3 regions of the Glutamicibacter sp. AOP12-B1-11 genome follow, and region 3 is predicted to be linked to each of the others. Evidence: riboswitches for the same ligand, from Rfam matches in the RefSeq annotation. Region 3 holds a riboswitch; each other region holds the start of a gene.

Region 1 (7,758 bases), on a different contig from region 3:
GAGCGGCACTCGCATCCTGAAGATTGAGATTTTCCTCGTTCTAGGGCTCTCACTCGGACAGAGCGCCGTGTATTCGCTTATCAGCTTTGCCGACAAGGCGACTCGTGCGCCACTGCGCGAGCAGGCCACATCCATGAACAATCCGTTGAACACGCGAGAATACTTTGACCTGGCGTACCAGCTCCTGGATATCCTTTTCGCCCTGCTCCCGGTGGCCCTCGCGCTCTATTTCATGCATCGAACGCTCGGACGAAGCATCAGGGACATAGGCTTCGATTTCCGTCGTCCTGGCAAGGATGCGCTGCTCGGGGTGTGCTTGTTTCTCGTCATGGGAATCGGCACGCTAGGCGTATATGCAGCGGGTCGAGCATTCGGCATCACCACAGCGCTGGCCACGGCAAATCTCGCAGACTACTGGTGGAGTGTGCCGGTGCTGGTCCTTTCAGCGGTACGCCATGCAGTACTGGAGGAAGTCGTGATGTTGGCTTTCCTCTTCGGCTACGGCAAGAGACTCAATCTTGGACCCTGGGTGCTGATTCTCGGTTCGGCCCTGCTGCGCGGAAGCTATCATCTGTACCAAGGGGCCGGACCGATGATCGGCAACTTCGCCATGGGTGTGGTCTTTGGCTGGCTCTATCATAAATACGGTCGCGTCATGCCCCTGGTCATCGCACATTTCCTGCTGGATGCCGTTGGTTTTGTAGGCTTCTTGCTCATCGGCCCGGCCATCGGCATTGGTGCCTGAGCACTTTCCAGATTCACGATGGCCCAATTTCGGAGTGCTTTTAGCAGGGGAGTGAAAATGCAGATTAGCGAGCTTCAGATGAATGGCCTTGCCGAGGTGGTCGCACTCTGGCAACGGGTGGAACTCACCCGGCCTTGGAATGATCCGCTGGCCGATGCGGAACAAGCGCTACGCAACGAGTCATCCACAATTCTTGTGGGGCACCGCGACGGAGCGCTGCTTGCCTCCGCGATGGTTGGTTTTGATGGTCACCGCGGGTGGCTGTACTACGTTGCGGTCCGTCCCGAGAGCCAGGGCCAAGGACTGGGCCAACAGATCGTTGGCGCGGCCACCGATTGGTTGCGCCGACGTTCGGTGCCCAAGGTGCAGCTGATGGTTCGCTCCGAGAACTCGCAGGTCATTCGATTCTACGAGCAGCAAGGCTACGAAACCCAAGACATTGTGGTTTTGGGCAAGCGGCTATAGGCAGAGCAGAGCCTTGCCAGTTTGAGCGCACAACTGGCATTAAAGAAGAGTAGGTGGGGGCGCCATTGCCCCCACCTACCTTCGTGCGTACCTTGTCTTACAGCACCACGGTACCGTTATCGGTTTCGAAAGTTACAGACAAGATGCCCGGGGTCCCGTTGGGTGCTTCATACTCCATGCTCACCGCACCGAGATTCACGTTTTCTGGCTGCCCCAGCCAATCAAGGACTCGGTCGCGTGAACCGGCAATGGCAATGCTCTGGATCTGGCCAGCGGGATCCAGCGCACGGGAAGGGTGCAAGTCTTCGGTGCCGGCGTCCCAGCGCAACAAGTATGGAACCTGCGGGTCCGCGATCAGACCCTTGATGCCAATCTGCTGCCAGGTGAGTTCGCGGCCGTCAGGGAACTTGCGGTTACCCGGAACCGATTTGCGTCCCAGGCGCTCTTCTGCGCTTGAGAGATCCTCAACTGAAACACACCATCCCATCCATCCGCCGCCCAGCTCGGAACGGGCACGGACCGCCTGCCCAAACGGTGCCTTGTCGCTAGCGGGGTGGTTCAGAACTTCAACTACTTCTAGGTATTGGTCATGCTTGAGCGGGAAAATTACATTGCGAGTTCCGAATCGCGGATGCACGCCTCCCTTGACGAATTCCAAGCCCAAAGCCTCGGAGATTCTTTCGGCGGTTGGCATGAGCCCGTCCGGGCCACATGCGTACGTAACGTGATCTAGCCTCATCATGTGCCCATCATGTCACTATGTGATTCAAGTCTCGACTTAGGCTACCCTAACTGGCAAACTGGCGATCGAACGCTCTGCATAAATTGCGTTATAAAAGTGCAATATGACCGATTGCGTCACTTTGAGCCACTTCATATTGCCAAGATCTTCGGTTGTCCGGCAGACTTGTGTCAGGTCATGAGTCCCAGTAACAAGCCCCGGCTTACTGGGCGGCAACCCTCCTCCGCGGTGGGGTGCCCCGGGTGAAGACCTGGCCCTCGGCACAAACTGTGTCTAGGACAAGCGCGGGTTACCCCCTGGAAAGTACCTCGACGAGGAGCTTCCTGTCGGTGTGTTTTTTAGTGGTGTACCCCCATAGTCAACAAGCTATATGGAGGAAACCATGAGTAACAACTGGTCATTTGAGACGCGTCAGATCCACTCCGGACAACAGCCCGACCCGGTTACCGGAGCGCGTGCCTTGCCGATCTATCAGACGTCTTCGTTCGTCTTCCCCAGCGCAGAGAGCGCGGCCGCGCGCTTCGCCTTGCAGGAGCTGGAGCCGATCTACACTCGCATTGGAAATCCAACCCAGGAAGCCGTCGAAAACCGCATTGCCGACCTCGAAGGCGGTGTCGGCGCACTGTTGCTCGCCTCCGGGCAGGCGGCCACCACCTTCGCCATCCTGAACCTGGCCCAGGCCGGCGACCACCTCGTTGCCAGCCCAAGCCTGTATGGTGGAACGCAGAACCTGTTCAAGCACACGTTGCGCAAGCTCGGCATCCAGGTCACCTTCGTGGCCGATCCGGATAACCTGGCGCAGTGGCGCGAGGCTGTGCAGCCAAATACCAAGGCGTTCTTCGGCGAGGTGGTCTCCAACCCGCGTCAGGACATCCTGGACATCGAGGGAATCTCGGAGATTGCCCACGAAGCCGGTGTTCCGTTGCTGGTGGACAACACCTTGGCCACCCCATACCTGATCCGTCCGATCGAGTGGGGCGCGGACATCGTCATCCATTCGGCCACCAAGTATCTCGGCGGGCACGGCACCGCCATTGCCGGCGTCATCGTGGATTCGGGGAAGTTCGACTTCGCCAAGGATCCGGAACGCTTCCCTGATTTCAACACCCCGGACGAGTCCTACAACGGTTTGGTGTTCGCCCGAGATCTGGGCGTCAACGGCATTCTCGGCGCAAACCTCGCCTACATCCTCAAGGCACGCGTGCAGTTGCTGCGCGACCTGGGCTCATCGGTGGCACCCTTCAACGCCTTCTTGATTGCCCAAGGGCTGGAAACCCTGTCGCTCCGCGTGGAACGCCACGTGCAGAATGCCAAGGAAGTCGCCGCCTGGCTTGAAGGCCATGAGCAAGTCGAGCTGGTCGCCTATGCCGGGTTGCCTTCCTCGCCATGGTTTGAGCGTGGCCAGAAATATGCGCCAAACGGTGTTGGGGCGGTCATCGCCTTTGACGTTGCCGGCGGCGCCGAAGCGGGCAAGGCATTCGTAGATGCCCTAGAACTCCATTCAAATGTGGCGAATATCGGCGACGTTCGCTCGCTGGTGATTCACCCCGCTTCGACCACCCATGCACAGCTGACCGAGGCGGAACGCCTGTCGGCCGGCGTGCGTCCGGGGCTCGTTCGGCTGAGCGTGGGGTTGGAGAACATCAAGGACATACTCGCTGACTTGCAACTTGGTTTTGCTGCGATCGCAGAGCCTGCTAACCAGGAATTGCAGGAAACCCTCTAGGCATGGCATCCATAGTGACTACCGAAGAGACTCTCGACTCGAAGAACCTCGCCGACGGACAGGACGGCATTTTGCGCCGCGCGTCCGTGGGGGAGTACACCTTCGAAACCGGTGGATACCTGCCGCGTATCGAGCTGGCCTATGAATCATGGGGGCAGCTGAACGCGGACGGGTCAAATGCGGTGCTGGTTATGCACGCGCTGACCGGTGATGCTCACGTATCGCAGGGAGATTCGCAGACCCCGGGCTGGTGGGAAGACTTTGTCGGCCCCGGGCTGACCGTTGATACAGACAATTACTTTGTCCTGGCCATCAACATCATTGGTGGTTGCAATGGATCCACCGGGCCCGGTTCGCTCGACGAACACGGCGAAGCCTGGGGCTCACGTTTCCCCTTCGTCACGATCAAAGACTCGGTGCGCCTTGAGGCACGCCTGGCCGACCTGCTCGGGGTGCACACCTGGCATACGGTCATCGGTGGTTCCATGGGTGGAGCGCGGGCCCTCGAATGGGCAGTCGAATTTCCGGAACGGGTCAAGAACGTGGTTGTCATGGCCTCCAGCGCGCAAGCTACGGCGGAGCAGATCGCATTTGCGCAGGTGCAGACCGAGGCGATTCGCCTCGATCCAAATTTTGCGCAAGGCGACTACTACGCCAACGGTGTGCGCCCGGATGCCGGCTTGGGCCTAGCCCGCCGACTGGCGCATATCACCTACCGCTCCGAAGTCGAGCTGGAGACGCGTTTCGCGCGCAAGCCGCAGCCCGGGGAACAGCCACTGGATACCTCGGAAGGTGCACGCGGACGCTACCAGGTGGAAAGCTACCTGGATCACCAAGCGACCAAGCTGGTGCATCGGTTCGATGCGAATAGCTATCTGGTGATCACCGAGGCCTTGATGAGCCACGACGTTGCTCGCGGATACGATTCGCTACGTGATGCCTTGGCCCGTCTGGCTAAGGTGAACGTGGTGGTTGCCGCGGTCAGCAGCGATCGGCTGTACTTCCCGGCACAGTCTGAACTGCTCGCTGCGTCGTTGCCGAAGCCGAAACCGGTGCATTACATCGATTCACCGATTGGCCACGATGGCTTCCTGACGGATGCCAAGCAGCTTGATCCGGTCTTGCGGGCCCTGGTTTTTGACGACTAGGAACTCGCCTAGCTAAGTATCCAAACATAAAAGGAACGCAGTTTGATCCACCAGTAAGCGGTGCATCAAACTGCGTTCCATTGTGCGTTGTGGGGCTCAGTCCTGCATGGGGGCGCTATCCCCAGCGCCCAATGACTCATTCGGCGGTGGCAGGGTGAACGGGGTGGGTACCGGGCGTTTGGCCGTCACCCCGTCACCGGAAGACTGGTGTCGAATGCGGCGCAAAACCCATGGCGCAAAGTACTCGCGTGCCCACTGCAGATCTTCGATTCGCGCTTCGCGCCAGCTTCGTGGCGCGTTGTCCAGCTGAGCATTCAAGGACAGCTCGTGGGGTACGTTCAACGCATCCAAGGCCATCGCGGCGATGAGCTGATGTCCCAGTGGAGAGAAATGCAGCCGGTCGGGGTCCCACATGCGTGTTCGGCGCAGCTCATTCAAGGCCCAGAGGTCGCCCACCACGGCATCGTAACGTTGCGCAATTGCCCGCACGTTTTCGTTGTATATGGCGACTTTCCCGCGTATGCCGCCAAGGACAGGCGTATCGCGAATATCGGGTCCGGTGAGCAATAGTATTGTTGCGCCGGTCTTGCTCAGATCGCTAATCGCCCGCTCTAGCTGTTCGGCGATTCTGTCCGGATCGCCGCCGGGGCGAATGACATCGTTTCCTCCAGCGCAAATGCTGATCAAGTCTGGTTTGAGATTTATTGCCGGGGTCACTTGTTCGGAAATGATCTGGCCGATCAGCCGCCCACGGATGGCCAAGTTTGCGTAGGAAAAGTCCGGAACGGTGGTGCTCAACTGTTGGGCGAGACGATCTGCCCAGCCGCGGTGCCGCCCCGGGTTCTGCGGGTCGGGGTCCCCGATACCCTCGGTAAAGGAGTCTCCCAGCGCCACGTACCGGCGCCAGGGGTGACTTGTTTCGTGAGCGGGGAGGGATGATTCGGACGCAGAATTTTCAGACACAACAATATTGTTACTTTTCGGTAACTAGCTGTCAATGGCGTCAGCGGGAGGTCACCCCAGCAGCGCCTTGCTGCGAGTCGCGGCGTATTCTTCGCGGGTGATGATTCGCCGAGCGAGCAGATCATCTAGCTCTGCGAGTTTCTGCTCCAAGTTCTTATTCCGCGCCAACAGGTGAGCGTTGGCCGGCAGTATTCCTGGATCGGACTGCGGCGAGTAGTATTTGGCCCCGGATTGCTTGGTTGACTTGAAATTACGCACAAGCAAGAAGGTGGTAGCGGCCGCCATGAGGACAAAAAGAGCGACGATGGCTCCGAAAGCAAAAGGCATCGCGTTAAAGAGCGTGTCAAGAGCGCCAAAGCTTCCGGCGGAGTCATCATCCACATAACCGAAAGGAGTCGAATCATTGAGCTCGCTGAGCTCATCAAATTCTTCCTGAGTGAGTTCTGTAATTTCTGCTGCAACCTCAGTGATATTCATGTCATCCAATATGTTCGCTCCGCGCACGTCGGGTAGCTCTCAATGCGTTGTTCGGAATGCCGCAACGCATGTTGATATCGTTAGTCAACCATGGATCTTTCAGCCTTCCCTTATTTATTCCAAACGTTACATTATTGTAATGGCGACCCAGACGGTGAATCGATTTGCCGAATCCCTGCTGGCATCTGGTTGACTTGATGCGTGAGTGAAAATATCTGGAATCCCACCGTCATTTGGTCCCGGCCCGAAGCCGAAAGAGCCGGCACGCCGCTATTGGTCTTGCTTCATGGTTATCTTTCCAACGAGGAAGATCTCATGGGGTTGGCTCCCATGCTTCCCGAAGAGTTCACCATCGTCTCGGTGCGTGCGCCTCAGGCGCTGGGGCCCGGCTTCACGTGGTTTCCGCTGATGCAAGACCTGGATTACTCCTTCGATGAGGTGAAGGCCGCAATCTCGGACCTGTGGAGCTGGCTCGAACCGATCACCAGGCAGCACTCTTCGGTGAGCCTGCTGGGCTTCTCGATGGGCATGGCCGTGGCAACTTCGCTGTTGCGGCATCGGCCGGAGGCGATCACGGCAGTTGTCGGCCTTTCGGGGTTTGCGGTGCCGGAAGAGGGCAGCGGCTTCTTCCAAGACGAAAAGCTGCGCCAGATGCGCAAGCCACTGTTTTGGGGCCGTGATCAGGATGATCCGGTGATTACCGCCGAAAAAATTGAATACACGCACGGGTGGGCCACCAGCGACGTTCACGTCACCAAGGTGCTCTACTCGAATATGCTGCACTCGGTGAACGCGCAGGAGATGGCGCACGTGCATGAGTTCCTCAGCACCGTAGTACTCCAAGGAGCTGCAACCTAAACGCCTTGTATCAACCTATTGACACAAGGCGTTGCCTCCTGCTTGTATTGTTCCAATGATACAAGCGGGAGGCCGGTGTGCCTCTCATCACGTGAGGAATTCACATGAGCAACGTCTTGCCGTTCTTGGTGCTAATAGGATTCGGGCTTGCCCTGACCTTGCTGATTCGTCGTGGCGTGTTATCGCAGCGGCGGGCTGACCTGGTGAATCTGGCGCATCGCGGCGCCGCCGCCGAAGCGGGAATTGCGGGGAAGGTACTGCGAGCCGTGCGTGCACGGAACATGGCGGCGCTGATAGTTGCGCTACTTGCTGGCACTTGGGCAATTTACCTCAATCAAGCTTTCCCGAAGGCCAATGGGCTGCAGCTTGTCGCGGCTCCAGTCGGCATCTGGATACTGGTAGCCATTGTTTTTATCATCTTCCCCATCCCGCACGATTTCGCTAGTGCCGAAGAAGGGAACGGCGCGCGTGTCAGCGCAGACCTCACTCCGCGATCGACGGGAATGTTTGGCCCGGCTTGGGGGATAATTGTCCCTGGAGTGATGCTCGGTGCCACCCTGATCGGACTGCTCGTTGCGGGCTTAGCATCCTCCCCGGACGAACGGGGGCGATACCGCATGCTGCCCTATGCTTC
Region 2 (7,758 bases), on a different contig from region 3:
GCTTTTCAAAATCGACCCCGGTCAGGTGCTCGATGAAGGTGGTGACGAAGTGCTGGCGGGTCTGCTCGCCGTCGCTGATGATGTCGATGCCGCGCCGGGTCTGCTCCAGCACCGTTGCGCGCATGGCGTCCTGCTTGCCTTCGCGCAGCTGCGCGCCTTCCAGCTTCCAATCAGACCAGAGGGTTTCGGGCTTCGCCAGCCAGGAAGGCTTGGGCAGGCTGCCTACAATAGAGGTGGGAAGTAGCTTTGATGTCATCGTGTGTCTTTCGGTTCTCAGGCGACGGGAGCGGGGCAAGTGGCGGCCCACTGGTCCAGCAATTCGCGGTTCGGGGTGATGAAGTGCTCCGCGGTGTACTTGCCCTGCACTGCGCCGAGCCGGGTGCGCTCTTCGCGGTCGTAGGAGATCCTGGTCGGGGCGAAATCCTGTGCCCCCAAGCTTGGGCGATAGACGGCCGGTGCAGCGGAGTTTGCGTTGTAAATCTCGGGGCGGTAGATCTTCTGGAAGGTCTCCATGGTGGCGATGGTGCTGATCAGCTGCAGATTGGTGTAATCGTTGAGCAAGTCGCCACGGAAGTAGAACGCCAGCGGAGCGACGGCGCCCGGTGGCATGAAATAGCGCACGCGCAGCCCCATCTTGCCGAAGTACGCATCGGTCAGGGAGTTCTCATCCTGCTGGTATTCCAAGCCGAGGACCGGGTGGCTGTTGCCCGTGCGGTAGTAGGTTTTGGAAGTGGAGACGCTGATGCAGACCACGGGTAGTTGCGCAAAGCGCTGACGATAAGCCTGCGAATCCAGGAAGTGCTGGAAGAGCTGGCCATGAAGTTCGCCAAAATCTTCAGGCAATTTAGGGGCACCGGAGCCGTTGCCGGCCGCCGGAAGCACCACGCTGAAGTCGTAATCGCGCACATAGGAAGAGAAATTATTGCCCAGCATGCCGTGGCTGCGGGTGCTGGTGGCTCGGTCCACGATGGTGGTGTCTAAGACTTCAAGCAGCGGGAACTGCTCCGCTGCGTTCGCCGAGTCGAAGTGCACATTGGCGGAGATGATCTCCAGCTCGAGTTCATAACGATCGCCCTGAGGATTGTCCCAGTGAGCCAGGGAATTAAAGCGGCGGTTGATCATCGTCAGAGCGTTGCGCAGGTTCTCCTGGCGGTTTTCCCCGCGGGCCAGGTTGGCGAAGTTTGTCGTGACTCGTGAGCTCGCACAGGGGGTGTAGTCTTCGTCGAATTTGGTGGTGCTGATGCTGAAGGTGAACGCGTCTGCCATGGTGGCCTATCTGGTGCTCAGTGGCCTGGGCCGGCCGAAAGTAAGTCGATGCGTCCATCATGCAGTGAGATCGAGGATATCAGGTAACTCGATATAACTATGGATTCGTATAGACTCGCACTATGGTTCAGGGGACGAGTGGTTTGACACTGCAGCAGTTGCGCTATTTCATTGCGGTCGCCAGCGAGGGGTCGATCTCCGCGGCGGCTGACCTAATTTACGTCGCACAGCCGAGCATGTCGGCGGCGATGAAGGAGCTCGAAGCCCGCGTGGGACGCACCTTGCTGGTCCGCTCGGCCAGGGGAGTGACGCTCACCGCCGAGGGAGCAGAATTCCTTGGTTATGCCCGGCAGGTTCTGGAGCAGGTGGAGCTGCTTGAGCATCGCTACCTCGGGCGTCCCTCGGTCCGTCGCCTGCTCGGCGTCTCCACGCAGCACTATTCCTTCTCGGTGGATGCCTTTGTCAGGATGGTTCAGGCCAGCGGGGCCGAGGAATATCAATTCTCGCTGCGCGAGACCCGCACCGAACAGATCATCGAGGACGTGCGCACCCTGCGCAGCGACATCGGCATCCTCTATCGCAACGACTTCAACCGGAAGGTCATCGACAAGCTGCTGCGCGAGTCCCGGCTCGTATTCCACCCCCTGTTCCTCGCCGATCCGCACATCTTCATTTCGCGCAGCAACCCGCTGGCCTCCCGGGCGCGGGTGACGCTCGAGGACCTCGAAGACCTGCCGCGCTTGACCTTCGACCAGGGTGCGAACAACTCGTTCTACTTCGCCGAGGAAGTGCTCTCCACCAGCTCCAGCAAGCGCGAAATCCAGGTTTCGGACCGCGCGACCATCTTCAACCTGATGATCGGCCTGGGCGGGTACACCATCTCCACGGGCATCATCAGCGACGAGCTGGACCCGTCCATCGTCGCCATCCCGCTGGATGTCGATGAGCGCATCGAGATCGGCTGGATCGACCATGCAGCGATTCCGCTGACCGAGCAAGCGCGGCGCTATCTGGACGAGGTGCGCTCGGTCGTCTCAAGCTTCGGAGTTGAGGTCCTGGACTGAATCCCCGGCCCCCAAGACGTAACACCGTGTCATTTGGCGGACCGTCGGCGACATAATAGTTGCGCAAAACCCTGGTTCTTCAAGGATTCTGGCGGTTGCCGCGCGTCACAAAGGGACTGCGGGCCGGGCCCCATTACGGGACTGGCGCGGGATGTGAAGCCAGGTGCCCCTGTATGAAGCGCGGGCGTGGGCGTCGTTTGCGCCGCCGGATGCCGATGTCCAACCATGGAAGAACAACAACCCATCAAGAGCGACCGAGAGATCTGGCTCGTAGACGTCGCAGCAACCATCGGGAAACCGAAAGGTGCTAATGCCAGGAACGATGGAGCAGTTCCGAACGTGCCATAAGGCGCCATGCTTCGTACCGTTGTGGCCTCAGGGCGGCCGAGGGGCGGTACGACGCCGGGTGTTCGGTGCACTCTCTCGTGGATCAGAAACGAGAAGGAGCTATGAGCCAACGCCAAGGAACCGACGCGGTCCATGCAGGGTATCGTCCGAGCGGAGATTTCCGCCCGATGCTGCCGCCACTGCACAATTGCGCAGCGTACCAGTTCGAATCGCACGCAGAAGCGATCGAAAAATTCGCGTTGCGCCAGGCCGGCTTCACTTATTCACGCACCGGCAACCCCACCGTGGCCATCCTGGAACAGCGGGTGGCCGCCCTTGAAGGCGGAGCCCAAGCGGTAGCCACCGCCTCGGGGCAGTCGGCCGTTGCACTCTCGCTGCTTGCCCTGACCCAGGGTCCTAAGCACATCGTGGTTTCCTCCTCGCTGTACGGCGGCACCGTGGACCTGTTCACCGACACCTTTGCCGACTTCGGCATCCGGGTCAGCTTTGTCGACCAGGCCGACCCCGCAGCTTGGGCCGGGGCCATCGAAGAAGACACCCGGGCGTTCTTCCTGGAGTCCGTCTCCAACCCGCTGTGCACCGTGGCGGACCTGCCCGCCATCTCGGCGATCGGGCACGAGCACAACATTCCGGTGGTCGTCGACAATACGCTGGCCACCCCGCTGAATATTCGCCCGCTGGATTTTGGCGCCGACATTGTGGTGCACTCGGCCACCAAGGGACTAGCCGGACACGGCTCGGTGCTCGGCGGCGTGGTCGTGGATTCGGGGAAGTTCGATTTCTCGGATTCCACCCGCTGGCCGCAAATCGCCGCCCCGCGAGTGCGGCTGAACAATGCCTCGCTGCTTGAACGCCACGGATCGGCCGCCTACGCCATGCTGGTCCGCTCCAAATTCCTGCACGACCTGGGGCCGGCCTTGGCCCCGGCCAGCGCCCAAGGCATTCTGACCGGCATCGAAACCTTGCCGGTACGTGCCGCACACGTGCAGCGCAGCGTGAGCACCCTGATCCAGGAACTTGCAGATCACCCGGGCATTGCGGCCATCCACCACCCTTCGCTGCCGGCCCACCCGAGCCACGAGCTGGCCAAAAAGCTCACGCCCAAGGGCACCGGTTGCGTGCTGGCCATCGAACTGGCCCACCCCTCGCTGGTGTCCCCGGTGATCGACGGGCTGCAGCTGATTTCCCTGGCCGCAAATGTGGGCGATACCCGCACCATGGTCGCCCACCCGGCCACCATGACGCACTGCCGGCTCTCCGCGGAGCAACTTCTCGCCGCGGGCCTGAACACCTCCACCCTGCGCCTTTCGGTGGGGCTTGAAGACCCCGCCGATCTGCTCGCCGACCTCACCCAAGCGCTGGACAGCGCACTAAACCGGGCCCTGGCCCCGCAAACCCAAGGAGCATCATGAGCGGCTTCAACACCCTCGCCGTCCACGCCGGCCAGCATAAAGACCCGCACACCGGAGCCGTGGTCCCACCGATCTACCAAACCAGCACGTTCATCCAGGACGGAATCAACGTCTTGCGCTCCGGGCACGAATACTCCCGCGGCTCGAACCCGACCCGCGATGGCTTCGAAGCGCAGCTCACCGCCCTGGAAGGCGGAGCCGCGGGGTTCGCCTTCGCCTCGGGCATCGCCGCCGAAGACGCGCTGCTGCGTGCGGTGCTTGAACCGGGCGACCACATCATCCTGGGCGCCGACGGCTACGGCGGCACCAACCGGCTGATCTCCAAATTGCACAGCAAATGGGGCATCACCTCTTCCGCGGTGGATATCACCAACCTGGACTCGGTGCGCGCAGCGGTGCGCCCGAACACCGCGCTGCTTTGGGTGGAGACTCCCTCCAACCCGCTGCTGGGCATCGCCGATCTTGCCGGCTGGGCGGACATCGCCCGCGAGCACGGCGCCCTGCTGGTGGTGGACAACACCTTCGCCACTCCCTACCTGCAGCGGCCTTTGGACTTCGGGGCCCACGCGGTGGTCCACTCCACCACCAAGTACATCGGGGGACACTCGGATGTGCTCGGCGGGGCGGTGATCGTCGCCGATCACCTCTTCCGTGGCCAGCCGCTGGCCGAAGCCGTCGGCTTCCAGCAATTCGCCGGCGGCGCGGTGGCCGGCCCGCAGGATTCCTACCTGGCCGCACGCGGCCTGAAGACCTTGGGACTGCGCATGGAACGCCACTGCGCCTCCGCAGCTAAGCTGGCACGCTGGCTTGATGACCAGCCTGAGGTGACGCGGGTCTATTACCCCGGGTTGGAATCCCATCCCGGCCATGAGCTTGCGGCGCGCCAGCAGCGTGGTTTTGGCGGCATCGTCTCGTTGCAGCTCACCGACGAACCCGCCGCGCGCGCTTTCGCCGAATCCATGGAGTACTTCCAGCTCTCGGTTTCCCTGGGCGGGGTGGAATCCCTGGTCTGCTACCCGCGCGAAATGACCCATGCCTCGCTGATCGGCACCGAGCTGGAAATCCCGGCCAACCTGGTCCGCCTTTCGGTGGGCATCGAGGAACCCGAGGACCTCATCGCGGATCTTTCCCTCGGGTTGGCCGCCGCGCGTAACGTCGCCGGCCCGGCACGCACCACTTGTCCACAGCCGGCGAGGGAACCCGCACTGCAGCTTTAGCCGCCGCGCACACTGGGGCCATGGACAACTCCCGCAGCACCGCAGAGGCCCTGGGCCAGCTGGCCCGGGGCCTGGCGCTGATGACCGCCGCGACGCAGGCCATCGCCGCCGAGACGCCCGCCCCGGGGCACGCCGCCTACTTCGCCTGGCTCACCGAGCGGGCCGCCGCGGCCGTGGCCCACGCGCAGATCCATGCGGCCGACGCACTGCGCCGCAGCGGAGCGCACAAGCTGGACCAGCAGTCCCTCCAGAAGATTTCCGACGCCGGCTCGCAGACGGCACCCGAAGAGCTCGACGCACTGCACGGGCAGACCACCACCGGCCGGACGCAGTTCAAGGCGACCGCGGAGCTGCTGCACGGCTGGCTGGGCGTGCCCGCAACCACCGCGCGGGAACGCCTGGTGCAGGCCGATTGCCTGATCGCCGGGGTCGACGAAGCCGGGCAACGCCTCGACCCCTGGCTGCCGCAACTGGCAGAGCAGTTCGCCGATCCCGCCGCCGATCCGCGCCTGGTCGTGGGGACGGCGAAGAAGATCCACGCGGCCCGCAACGATCTGGGCCAAGGAGCCGAGGGCGAGGCCGCCAAAGCGCGGCTGCAGGCCGAAGCGGTGAGCTTTATCAAGAACGAACCGGAAACCGCGCGCAAGCATGTGGCGGATCTGGTCGCGCAGGTGAAGGCCGGGAAGCGGCCGATGAAGGCGCTGCTGGCGGAAATCGGCTTTTTCAAGCTCGGGGTGCGCAACGGGCTGGTGGAGTACTTGCTGCGCGTGCTGCCTGCGCAGGCGGCGCAGATCGAAGCGTTCCAGCAGGCGCTGAACAATCCGAAGACGATCGCGGGCAACCGGGAGGCGTTGAAGGATTTGGATGCCGAGCTGACCGGGGAGCCAGGCAGCTCGTGGGACGACTCGGATTCGATGCCCGGCTGGGCCAAAGGCGACGCGGATGCCGAGAACGTCGAAAACCGCCCAGCGCATGCCGAGCCCGGCAACGACGCCACCGAGCCCGCGGAAAACGACGAGCCAGGCAACGCCGTGGAGCGCGGCAGCGCAGCCCAGGATGAAGAACCGGCGGCTCCGGCGGCGGAAGCCGAAAGCCGCCCAGCGGATCTGCCCGGCGGCTGTCCTGCAGCGCCGGCGCTCCCGGGCACCGATGCGCCGCGGTTCTCGACCCCGGTGGCGCAGAGCCGCGATGCCGAGGACCTTCCCGATTCCGCGGTTGACCCGCCAGATCTTGCCCGTGCCGGCCCTGAGGCGCAGGCGCCGTGGGAAGAGCTGCGGCCCGAACGCCGGTATCTGATCGGCTTCATGGCGCTGCTGATGGCCGACCGCACCGGTTCGGGTGGTTCGAAGGGGAAGCGGCCGGGACTGGTCGCCCCGCAGGTGAGCATCATCTTGGACTACGAGAAGATGCGCGAGCGCGGCAAGGATTTCGCCGTAACCTCCTCGGGCATCGAGTTGTCGGCAGGCGAAACCCGGGCGGCGTTATGCAACGCGGGAGTGTACCCGTTGGTGCTCAACGGCAAGAGCCTGCCATTGGACTTGGGACGCACCCAGCGGTTGTTTTCCAAGGCTCAGGGCCGGGCGATACGCGCCGCCTATCGGGGGTGCGCCTATCCTGGATGCAGCATGCCCGCCGAGCGGTGCGAGCTGGATCATCTGGACGCCTGGGAGAAGGGCGGAGCCACGGATGTGGAATCCTCGGAGTTGGGCTGCTCGGTGCACCATATCGAGCGGCACTGCGGATTGTTCCACGCGGTGAAGATCAAGGGGTGCCGGCCAATGGTGCTGCTCTCCAAGGAGCTGGATCCACAACAGCGCCTGCGGGTCAATACGTTTTTCATGACGCCTTCGGAGGCCTTGGAAGCCGAGGAGCTGGCGCAGCGGATGACGCGGTTGTGGCGCGCGGGGCAGCTGGACGTGGAAATCGTCGATCCCTGACCGCCTGCGCTTGATCGAATTGCCGTCACAATTGGCGCAACGATGATCGATTTGCCAAGATTATCCCATGTCTTCTGATCTTCCTGTTCACTCCGCGCCCGAAAAGGCCGGCGAGGAACGCAGCGCCAAAGTTGCGGTCACCCTCTTCCCGCTGCTGGTGCTGGCCGGCGGCGCGCTCGCACTGCTCACCCCCGAAACCTTCTCCGGCTTCTCCAAGCTGATCAATCCGCTGCTGATGGTCATCATGTTCGGCATGGGGCTCACGCTCACCTTGCCCGATTTTGCCCTCGTGGTGCGCAGGCCACTGCCGGTGCTCCTCGGAGTCATCGCCCAATTCGTCATCATGCCGCTGCTGGGCCTGGGCATCGCCATGGCGTTGGCGCTGCCGCCGGCGCTGGCCGCCGGCGTCATCCTGGTCGGTTGCGCCCCGGGCGGCACCGCCTCGAATGTGGTCACCTACCTGGCCAAGGGCGACGTGGCCCTCTCGGTGACGATGACCTCGGTCTCGACGCTG
Region 3 (7,758 bases):
GAATATCTCCACCACCCACCTTTCGGTGGTGGACCGCTGGGGCAATGTCGTCTCCTACACCCTGACCATCGAGCAGACCGGAGGTTCGGGCATCGTGGTGCCCGAGCGCGGCTTCCTGCTGAACAACGAGCTGACCGATTTCTCCACGGTGTACGATCCCGCCGACCCGAACCGGATCGAGCCGGGCAAGCGTCCGCGCTCCTCGATGGCGCCCACGATCGTGCTGCGCGATGGCGAACCGATGCTCGCCATCGGCTCCCCCGGCGGCTCCACCATCATCACCACGGTGCTGCAGACCCTGGTGAACCGCATTGACCTGGGCATGGATCTGAGCGAAGCCATCGCGGCCCCGCGCGCCTCGCAGCGCAATACCGCGGCGGTGACGGCGGAGCCCGAATTCATCGAGGCCTATGGGCCGGCGCTTGAGGCTTTCGGGCACAAGCTCACCGCCGCCGGTGATTCCTTCACCCCGCAGGCTGAGATCGGTGCGGTGGAGGCGGTGGAAATCGCCGCAGACGGGACCTTGATCGCGGCGGCTGAACCAAACCGCCGCGGAGGCGGTTCGGCCATGGTGGTGAACCCGGCCAAATAGCCGTTAAAGCCAGCGAGTCCCCGCGGAATTCAACATTTCGCGGGGACTCGCTGGCTTTGCTAGCGCTTGATCTTCAAGGATTTAGGCCTTGGTGGCCAATCGGTTGGAGATCTTGTACTGGGCGGCACGGTGGGTGTCCTTCACCCGGTCACCTTCACCGAAGAGCTTGTGGCGCAGCGAGCCCTCGGTGTATTCGGTCTTGTAGACCCCGCGTGCCTGCAGCTCCGGAACCACGTACTCGACGACGTCCTCGAAGGTGCCTGGAGTGACAGCATAGGCCAGGTTGAAGCCATCTACGTCGGTGTATTCAACCCAGTCGATGAGCTTCTCGGCAACCTCGGCGCCGGAACCGACGGAGACCGGACCGAATCCGCCCACGCCGATCCATTCGGCCAGCTGGCGGATGGTCCATGGCTTGCCGGTATCACCGCTGGCCTTCTTGAAGGTTTCCACCGAGGACTGGATGGCGTTGGACTTCACGTCGTCGCCAATCACGTCATCTGGTCCGTAAGCGGACATGTCGATGCCGGTCCAACCGGAAAGCAATGCCAGCGCGCCGTCGATATCCACGTAGGAGCTGTAGTCCTCGAACTTTGCCTGGGCAAGTTCCGAAGTTTCGGCGGTGATGATGGTCTGCATGGCGAAGATCTTGATGTCGTGGCGGCCACGGCCTGCGGCTTCGGCAGCGTCGCGGATTTTGGCGACCGCTTCTTTGAGCAGGTCACGGGTTGGGCAATTCACGAAGATCGCTTCGGCGTTCGACGCGGCGAATTCGGTGCCGCGCTTGGAGGCGCCGGCTTGGTAGATCACCGGGGTGCGCTGCGTGCTTGGCTCGGTGATGGCGATGCCCGGAACCTTGAAGTACTTGCCCTCGTGATTGATCGGGTGCACCTTGGAATGGTCGGTGTAGACGCCGGATTCCTTGTTGTTCTGCACCGCGTCCTCTTCCCACGAGCCTTCGAGCAGCTTGTAGACCACTTCGAGGTACTCATCGGCGTGGTTGTAGCGTTCGTCGTGCTCCATCTGGTCTTCTTGGCCCATGTTTCGGGCGGCCGATGGCAGGTAGCCGGTGACCACATTCCAGCCCACGCGGCCGTTGGTCAGGTGGTCCAGGGTGGCCAGGCGGCGCGCGAAGGCATAAGGGTGCTCATAGGCGGTACCCGCGGTGACGCCGAAGCCGAGGTTCTCGGTGACCGCGGCCATCGCGGAGACGAGCATCATCGGGTCATTGACCGGCGCCTGCGCACCGCTGCGCAGCGGAGTTTCGTTGGTGCCCTTGTAGACGTCGTAGGTGCCCAGCACATCGGCGAGGAACAGGCCGTCGAACTTGCCCTTTTCCAGCACCTTGGCCAGGTGGGTCCAGTAGCCCAGGGTGTTGTAGGTCGACGCCTTGTCATCCGGGTGGCGCCAGAGGCCCGGCGACTGGTGCACCACGCAGTTCATATCGAAGGCGTTAAAAAGGATTTCGCGCTTGTTCTCGCTCATTGGTGTGCCCCTATCCATAGAAGAAATCTGGTTAGTCTAAAAATCTGTGTTCGAAGAGTGTTGCCTAGCTGCCGGAGAACCGGTTTGCTCCGGTTACCGTGCCCGTGACGGACAGCCGCTGGGGCTGCACGCCGTTGATCTCGTAGTCCCCCACGATGCGCGCCTTGTAGATCGCCGGGTTGTGCGTCGCAATGGTGCGGGCGTTGCGCCAGTGGCGGTCCATATTGCAGCTATTGCGGGTGGAAGATGCACCCAGCGCGTCGAAGAGCTTGCTGGTCGCTCCGATGACCAGCGGCTGCACGATCGTCTGGGCACGGTTGGCCGCCAGTTCGCACACGGCAAAGCGCTCCTCGGCATTCAGGTTCGCGTCTGCCATCGCCGACTCGACCTCCAGCACCGCGCCCATGACCACGGACTCCGCGGCGAAGATTTCGGCGGAGACCTCCCCGACGAGCTGCAAGACCTGCGGTTCGCGGTGCACCGGAACTCCGGTGCCGGTGCTGAAACTGCGGGTACGCGCCTGCACGGAGGAGCGCAGGTCGTTCAGTGCCGCGCGTCCGATTCCGGCCTGTACCGCCATGAGCACGAGTTGGAAGATCGCGGCTTCCGGATCCGTGGGGTCCTCCGGCATGAAGGTGTCCACCGGGACCTCATGGAATTCGGTGCTGCCGGTACCGGTGAGCTGTTGGCCGAACCCGTCCCAGTCATCGAGGATTTTCACGCCGCTGTGCTGGGTGGAAACTACCGCGATCTGGCGCCCTGGGAGTTGCGGGTGCGCCACCGCTACGGTGGTCCAGTCGGCGAAGATGGTGCCGGTGCAGTAGAACTTCCGCCCATTGACCAGCCAGCGCGAACCCTCCTCGGTGACCTTGGTGTTGAGCAACCCGAGGGCGTTGCCGCCTTCCTCGGTGTAGGCGTTGCCCACGATCTGCCCCGAGCTGATCCGGGAAACCCATTTGCTGCGGAGCTGCGCATCTTCCAGCCGCACCGCATTTTCCACGAAGGCAATGTGCGCGCGCCATAGCTGGGCCACATGCGAGTCCGCCTCGGCTAATTCGATGAGCAGCCGGAAGACATCGCTCAAGCGCGCCCCGTGGCCGCCGTCGGCGACCGGCAGGCGCAGCGCACCGAAGCGCTCGCGGTTCAGCAAGCCGACCTGTTCGAATGGCAGGATCCGCTGCCGGTCGCGTTCTCTTGCACCCGAGGCGATCTGCGCGAATACCGGACGGAAAATGCCGGCAAGCCGTTCATACTGCTCGTCAGCGCCGGGGCCCGGGGTGATCTTCAGCAACTGCCGGGTAGGAAGTTCTTGTGGAAGGTCGTCAAGCCCCACCGCGCTACCCGCAATAGACGGGTCGCTGAGCGCATTAAAGTCGCCAGCGGGATCGCCAAATGACATCGGAAGTCCTCAATTCTTTCCATCGGTCCTGGCTGTAGCACCGTCCCGCGCCAATATTTGGTGGGTGGTTGCTGCGACGTCGACGAGCCAGATCTCTCGGTCGCTCTGGATGGTTCGTAATCATTTGTAGCCTGAGGTTTACATCGCCATCAACCCGGTTAGTCACATTTCGTCGTGTGCGGATGGAGATTGAAATGCATCAAGGACAGCACTTGCCTAGCGAGGTCGAACGCAATACCTAGCGTTTAGCGATTTTTCGGCCAAATACGCGATTGATGAAATAAAAATCGAAACATCACGATGATGTGACGCATCTATCGAATATTTTTCATGTTACGAAAGATTTGCATTGAAATCGTTCGAAGGCCTGTAATAGTCGTGTAACCATCCCGAGCGGCTAAGAGATCTGGCTCTGTGACGCCGCAGCAACCACCACACACGGTTAATAAACCAAACGGTGTCCGGTGCTACCGCCAGGAACGATGGAGATGAAAATGACTACAGCCTTTGCCTTGCCCGAGACCGTCCAAAGCGCAACGGCGCTCGACGTGGAGTTCCTCGAGCTATCGCGTACTTTCACCGCCAAGAAGGAAAGCAACACGGTGCTTCGCGACGTGAATCTGCGCCTCGGAGCGGGCCAGATTGTTGCAATTCTCGGCGCAAGCGGTTGCGGCAAATCCACTCTCTTGCGGGCGGCCTCCGGCCTGGACCGCCCCTCCACCGGGTCGGTGGTCATCGGAAGCCGCGCCGTGACGGGGATAGATGAGCGGTGCGCCGTTGCATTCCAGGAACCACGGCTATTGCCTTGGCGCTCGGTCCGAGACAACGTGTCCATCGGCCTTGCGCCGGGAACCGACAAGCAATCCGGGCGCCAGCTGATCGCCGAGCTGCTGGAGCTGACCGGCTTGAGCCACGCAGCAGATCTGCGCCCACGTGAAATTTCCGGGGGCATGGCTCAGCGGGTTTCGCTTGCTCGCGCGTTGGCCCGGCGCCCGGGCGTCCTGCTTCTCGACGAACCCTTTGGTGCGCTCGATGCGCTGACCCGAATGAAAATGCAGGATCTGCTGCTGGCCATCCATAAGTCTTTCCCGACTACCGTGCTGCTGGTGACCCACGACGTCGATGAGGCGCTGACTCTCGCCGACCGCATCGTCGTGCTGGGCCGACCCGAGGGCCAGGCCTCGGCGACCGTGATCGAGGATCGAGTCCTGTCCGCGGCGCACCCGCGCAGCCATACGAGCAGCGAATTCGTCGCCCACCGCACAGCGCTGCTGAGCCTGCTCGGCGTTGATCCGACGAACCACTAGCACTTTCTACCGCACTCATTTGGTCCCGCGGGCCTTCCATTCGCACAAATCAAGGATTTTCCATGCTCTCGAATCGTTTTTCCCGTCGCGCCGCACTATCCGTAGCAACGCTTGGCATTTCGGCCCTGGTGCTGACCGGATGCGCGGGCGAGAACGCCGCAGCCGACGGCCAGACGCTGTCCATCGACTTCGCCACCTACAATCCGCTGAGCCTGGTCCTGAAAGAAAAGGGGTGGCTGGACGCCGCCGCTAAGGAACAAGGGGTCAGCGTCGAATGGATCCAGTCGGCCGGCTCGAACAAGGCCAACGAGGCGCTGCGCGCCGATGCCGTGGATGTGGGATCCACCGCCGGTTCGGCAGCACTGCTGGCCCGCTCCAACGGCTCACCTATCAAGACCATCTCGCTGTATTCGCAGCCCGAATGGTCCGCCCTAGTGGTGAACGAGGACTCGGATATCAAGTCGGTCAAGGACCTTGAGGGCAAACAGGTCGCGGCCACCAAGGGCACCGACCCCTACTTCTTCTTGCTGCAATCCTTGGCCGAAGCCGGTCTGAGCGATTCGGACATCACCTTGCAGAACGTGCAGCACGCCGATGGGCGCACCGCGCTGGTCAACGGTTCGGTCGATGCCTGGAGCGGCCTGGATCCGATCATGGCCGATGCCGAACAGGACGGCGCGAAGCTGCTCTACCGTAACTTGGACTTCAACACCTATGGCGCGTTGAATGCCCGCGAAGATTTCATCGAGGAGAGCCCCGAACTCGCCCAGCTGGTGGTGGACTCCTACGAGAAGGCTCGCGGATGGGCCGCCGCCAATCCTGGTGAAACGGCGAGCATTCTGGCCGAGGTTGCAGGTCTGGAGGCCCCGGTCGCCACCCAGGTGATCGAGGAACGCTCGAACCTCGACGTGGACACCGTGCCGGGTGAGGATTTCATTTCGGTGCTGCGCAATATCGGACCTACCTTCGTGGCCAACAAGGACGTCTCCACCCAGGACGCAGTCGATCAAGCGCTGGAATCCCTGGTGGATGAGCAGTTCGCTGCCCAGGCCGACGCGACGAAGATCGCCGGGGAATAAGCAACATGTCTTCAGCGAACCAAACCCAGCAAGCCAGCACGCCGGTGCAGGCACGCGAAAGCCTTGGCGCCAGGCTTCTGAAGCTACCGCACTGGTTGCTCGCGCTGATCCTGCCGCTCATCGTCTTGCTCACCTGGCAGGTGGTGACGACCACCGGCATCGTCGCGCCGTGGTCCTTGCCGACTCCGGCGGCCGTGGTGGCCGCGGCCGGCGAACTGCTCGAAGGCGGCGAGCTGGGCAAACATGTGGGCATTTCGACCCAGCGTGTACTGCTCGGATTCTTCTTCGGCTCGCTGCTCGGCCTGCTGTTCGGCGCGCTGGTCGGACTGTCCCGGCTCGCCGACGCACTGCTCGGCCTGAGCATCGGGGCGCTGCGCGCCGTGCCTTCGCTGGCCTGGGTTCCGCTGCTCATCCTGTGGATGAAGATGGGCGAGGACTCCAAGGTCACGCTGGTCATCATCGGCGCATTCTTCCCGGTGTTCACCACCGTTGCCTTGGCCCTGCGCCACGTGGACCGCCAGCTCATCGAAGCCGCGCGCGCGTTCGGACTGAACGGCCTGAAGCTGCTGCGCACCGTGCAGCTTCCCGCGGTGGTTCCCTCGGTCTTCTCCGGGCTTCGCCTCGCCTTGGCCCAGGCCTGGCTGTTCCTGGTCGCCGCCGAACTGCTCGGCGCCTCCATGGGGCTGGGCTATCTGCTCACCGACTCGCAGAACAACGGTCGCATCGACCGGTTGATCCTGACAATTATCCTGCTCGCCGTCTTCGGAAAGATCACCGATGCCCTGCTCTCGGTAGCAGAACGCTGGGCGATCAACCGCTGGACCTAAGCCAACAACTCGAATCACGTTCAAGGACCGCAATGACCACCATCGAATTGGCCAGTACAAATCAGCCCTCCAACGCCGAGGCACGCCAGGAGTTCTGGGACGAGGCGGCGAACCTGCTTGACTGGGACACCCCATGGCACACCACCAGCCAGATCATCCCGGCAGACGCACAAGCCAAGCGCGGCCCGCAGATCTCCTGGTACCTCGGGGGCAAGCTCAACGCCGCGGTGAACTGCGCCGACCGCCATGTGGCCGCCGGCAACGGCGAGAAGGTCGCCCTCTACTTCGAGGGCGAGCCCGGTGACCGCATCGCGGTGACCTACCGGAACCTCCAGGAGCGCGTCAGCCAGGCGGCGAACGCCCTGCAGGAGCTCGGCGTGGCCAAGGGGGACCGCGTGGTCATCTATCTGCCGGTGCTTGTCGAAACCATCGTCATCACCCTGGCCTGCGCACGCATCGGGGCGATCCATTCGCTGGTCTTCGGCGGCTTTTCCGCGGAGGCGTTGAAGTTCCGGGTGGAGGACACCAAGGCCAAGCTGCTGGTCACCACCGACGGCCAGTTCCGCCGCGGCACCTCGGTTCCGGTCAAGGCCAACGCAGATCTTGCGGTATCCGGGGAAAACAGCATCGAAAAGGTTCTGGTGATCCGCCGGACCGGGGATGAGATCCCGTGGACCGCCGGACGCGATGTGTGGTGGCACGAGGCGGTGGAAACTCAGTCCACCGAGCACGCAGCGCAGGCTTTCGATTCAGAGACCCCGCTGTTCATCATGTACACCTCCGGAACCACCGGGCAGCCCAAGGGGCTGGTGCACACCACCGGCGGGTACCTGACCCAGGCCGCGTACAGCCACAATCTCCTGTTCGGCAACCCCGACGAATCCCAACGCGCGAGCGACGTGCACTGGTGCACCGCGGACCTGGCTTGGGTCACCGCGCACACCTACGAGATCTACGGCCCGCTGGCCAACGGCGTCACCCAGGTGATCTACGAGGGCGTGCCCAACGCACCGCACCCGGGCCGCCACTTCGAAATCATCGAACGCTACAAGGTCACCAGCTACTACAC

What was found. A riboswitch is a leader RNA that binds a small molecule or an ion and turns the genes downstream of it on or off. The one in region 3 is predicted to bind S-adenosylmethionine.
Region 1: another riboswitch for S-adenosylmethionine. It lies ahead of ACT3UQ_RS04390 (bifunctional o-acetylhomoserine/o-acetylserine sulfhydrylase); the one in region 3 lies ahead of ACT3UQ_RS00860 (acyl-CoA dehydrogenase family protein).
Region 2: another riboswitch for S-adenosylmethionine. It lies ahead of ACT3UQ_RS15595 (O-acetylhomoserine aminocarboxypropyltransferase/cysteine synthase family protein); the one in region 3 lies ahead of ACT3UQ_RS00860 (acyl-CoA dehydrogenase family protein).

Annotation. Positions count from the first base shown of each region.
Region 1 is NZ_JBQSYL010000005.1:108,669-116,426, forward strand. Features, by position in the region: gene ACT3UQ_RS04375 (CPBP family intramembrane glutamic endopeptidase) at 1-745, shown strand, start outside; gene ACT3UQ_RS04380 (GNAT family acetyltransferase) at 803-1,210, shown strand; gene ACT3UQ_RS04385 (VOC family protein) at 1,308-1,952, opposite strand; SAM riboswitch class IV at 2,126-2,243, shown strand; gene ACT3UQ_RS04390 (bifunctional o-acetylhomoserine/o-acetylserine sulfhydrylase) at 2,335-3,678, shown strand; gene metX (homoserine O-acetyltransferase MetX) at 3,681-4,826, shown strand; gene ACT3UQ_RS04400 (SGNH/GDSL hydrolase family protein) at 4,923-5,789, opposite strand; gene ACT3UQ_RS04405 (hypothetical protein) at 5,841-6,266, opposite strand; gene ACT3UQ_RS04410 (alpha/beta hydrolase) at 6,468-7,124, shown strand; gene ACT3UQ_RS04415 (hypothetical protein) at 7,229-7,758, shown strand, end outside.
Region 2 is NZ_JBQSYL010000028.1:18,789-26,546, forward strand. Features, by position in the region: gene ACT3UQ_RS15580 (methionine synthase) at 1-256, opposite strand, end outside; gene ACT3UQ_RS15585 (DUF1852 domain-containing protein) at 274-1,266, opposite strand; gene ACT3UQ_RS15590 (LysR family transcriptional regulator) at 1,389-2,330, shown strand; SAM riboswitch class I at 2,569-2,659, shown strand; gene ACT3UQ_RS15595 (O-acetylhomoserine aminocarboxypropyltransferase/cysteine synthase family protein) at 2,780-4,090, shown strand; gene ACT3UQ_RS15600 (cystathionine gamma-synthase) at 4,087-5,307, shown strand; gene ACT3UQ_RS15605 (HNH endonuclease signature motif containing protein) at 5,328-7,244, shown strand; gene ACT3UQ_RS15610 (bile acid:sodium symporter family protein) at 7,312-7,758, shown strand, end outside.
Region 3 is NZ_JBQSYL010000001.1:163,729-171,486, reverse strand. Features, by position in the region: gene ggt (gamma-glutamyltransferase) at 1-592, shown strand, start outside; gene ACT3UQ_RS00865 (LLM class flavin-dependent oxidoreductase) at 674-2,077, opposite strand; gene ACT3UQ_RS00860 (acyl-CoA dehydrogenase family protein) at 2,142-3,476, opposite strand; SAM riboswitch class I at 3,493-3,592, opposite strand; SAM riboswitch class I at 3,858-3,965, shown strand; gene ACT3UQ_RS00855 (ABC transporter ATP-binding protein) at 3,971-4,783, shown strand; gene ACT3UQ_RS00850 (aliphatic sulfonate ABC transporter substrate-binding protein) at 4,846-5,862, shown strand; gene ACT3UQ_RS00845 (ABC transporter permease) at 5,868-6,689, shown strand; gene acs (acetate--CoA ligase) at 6,722-7,758, shown strand, end outside.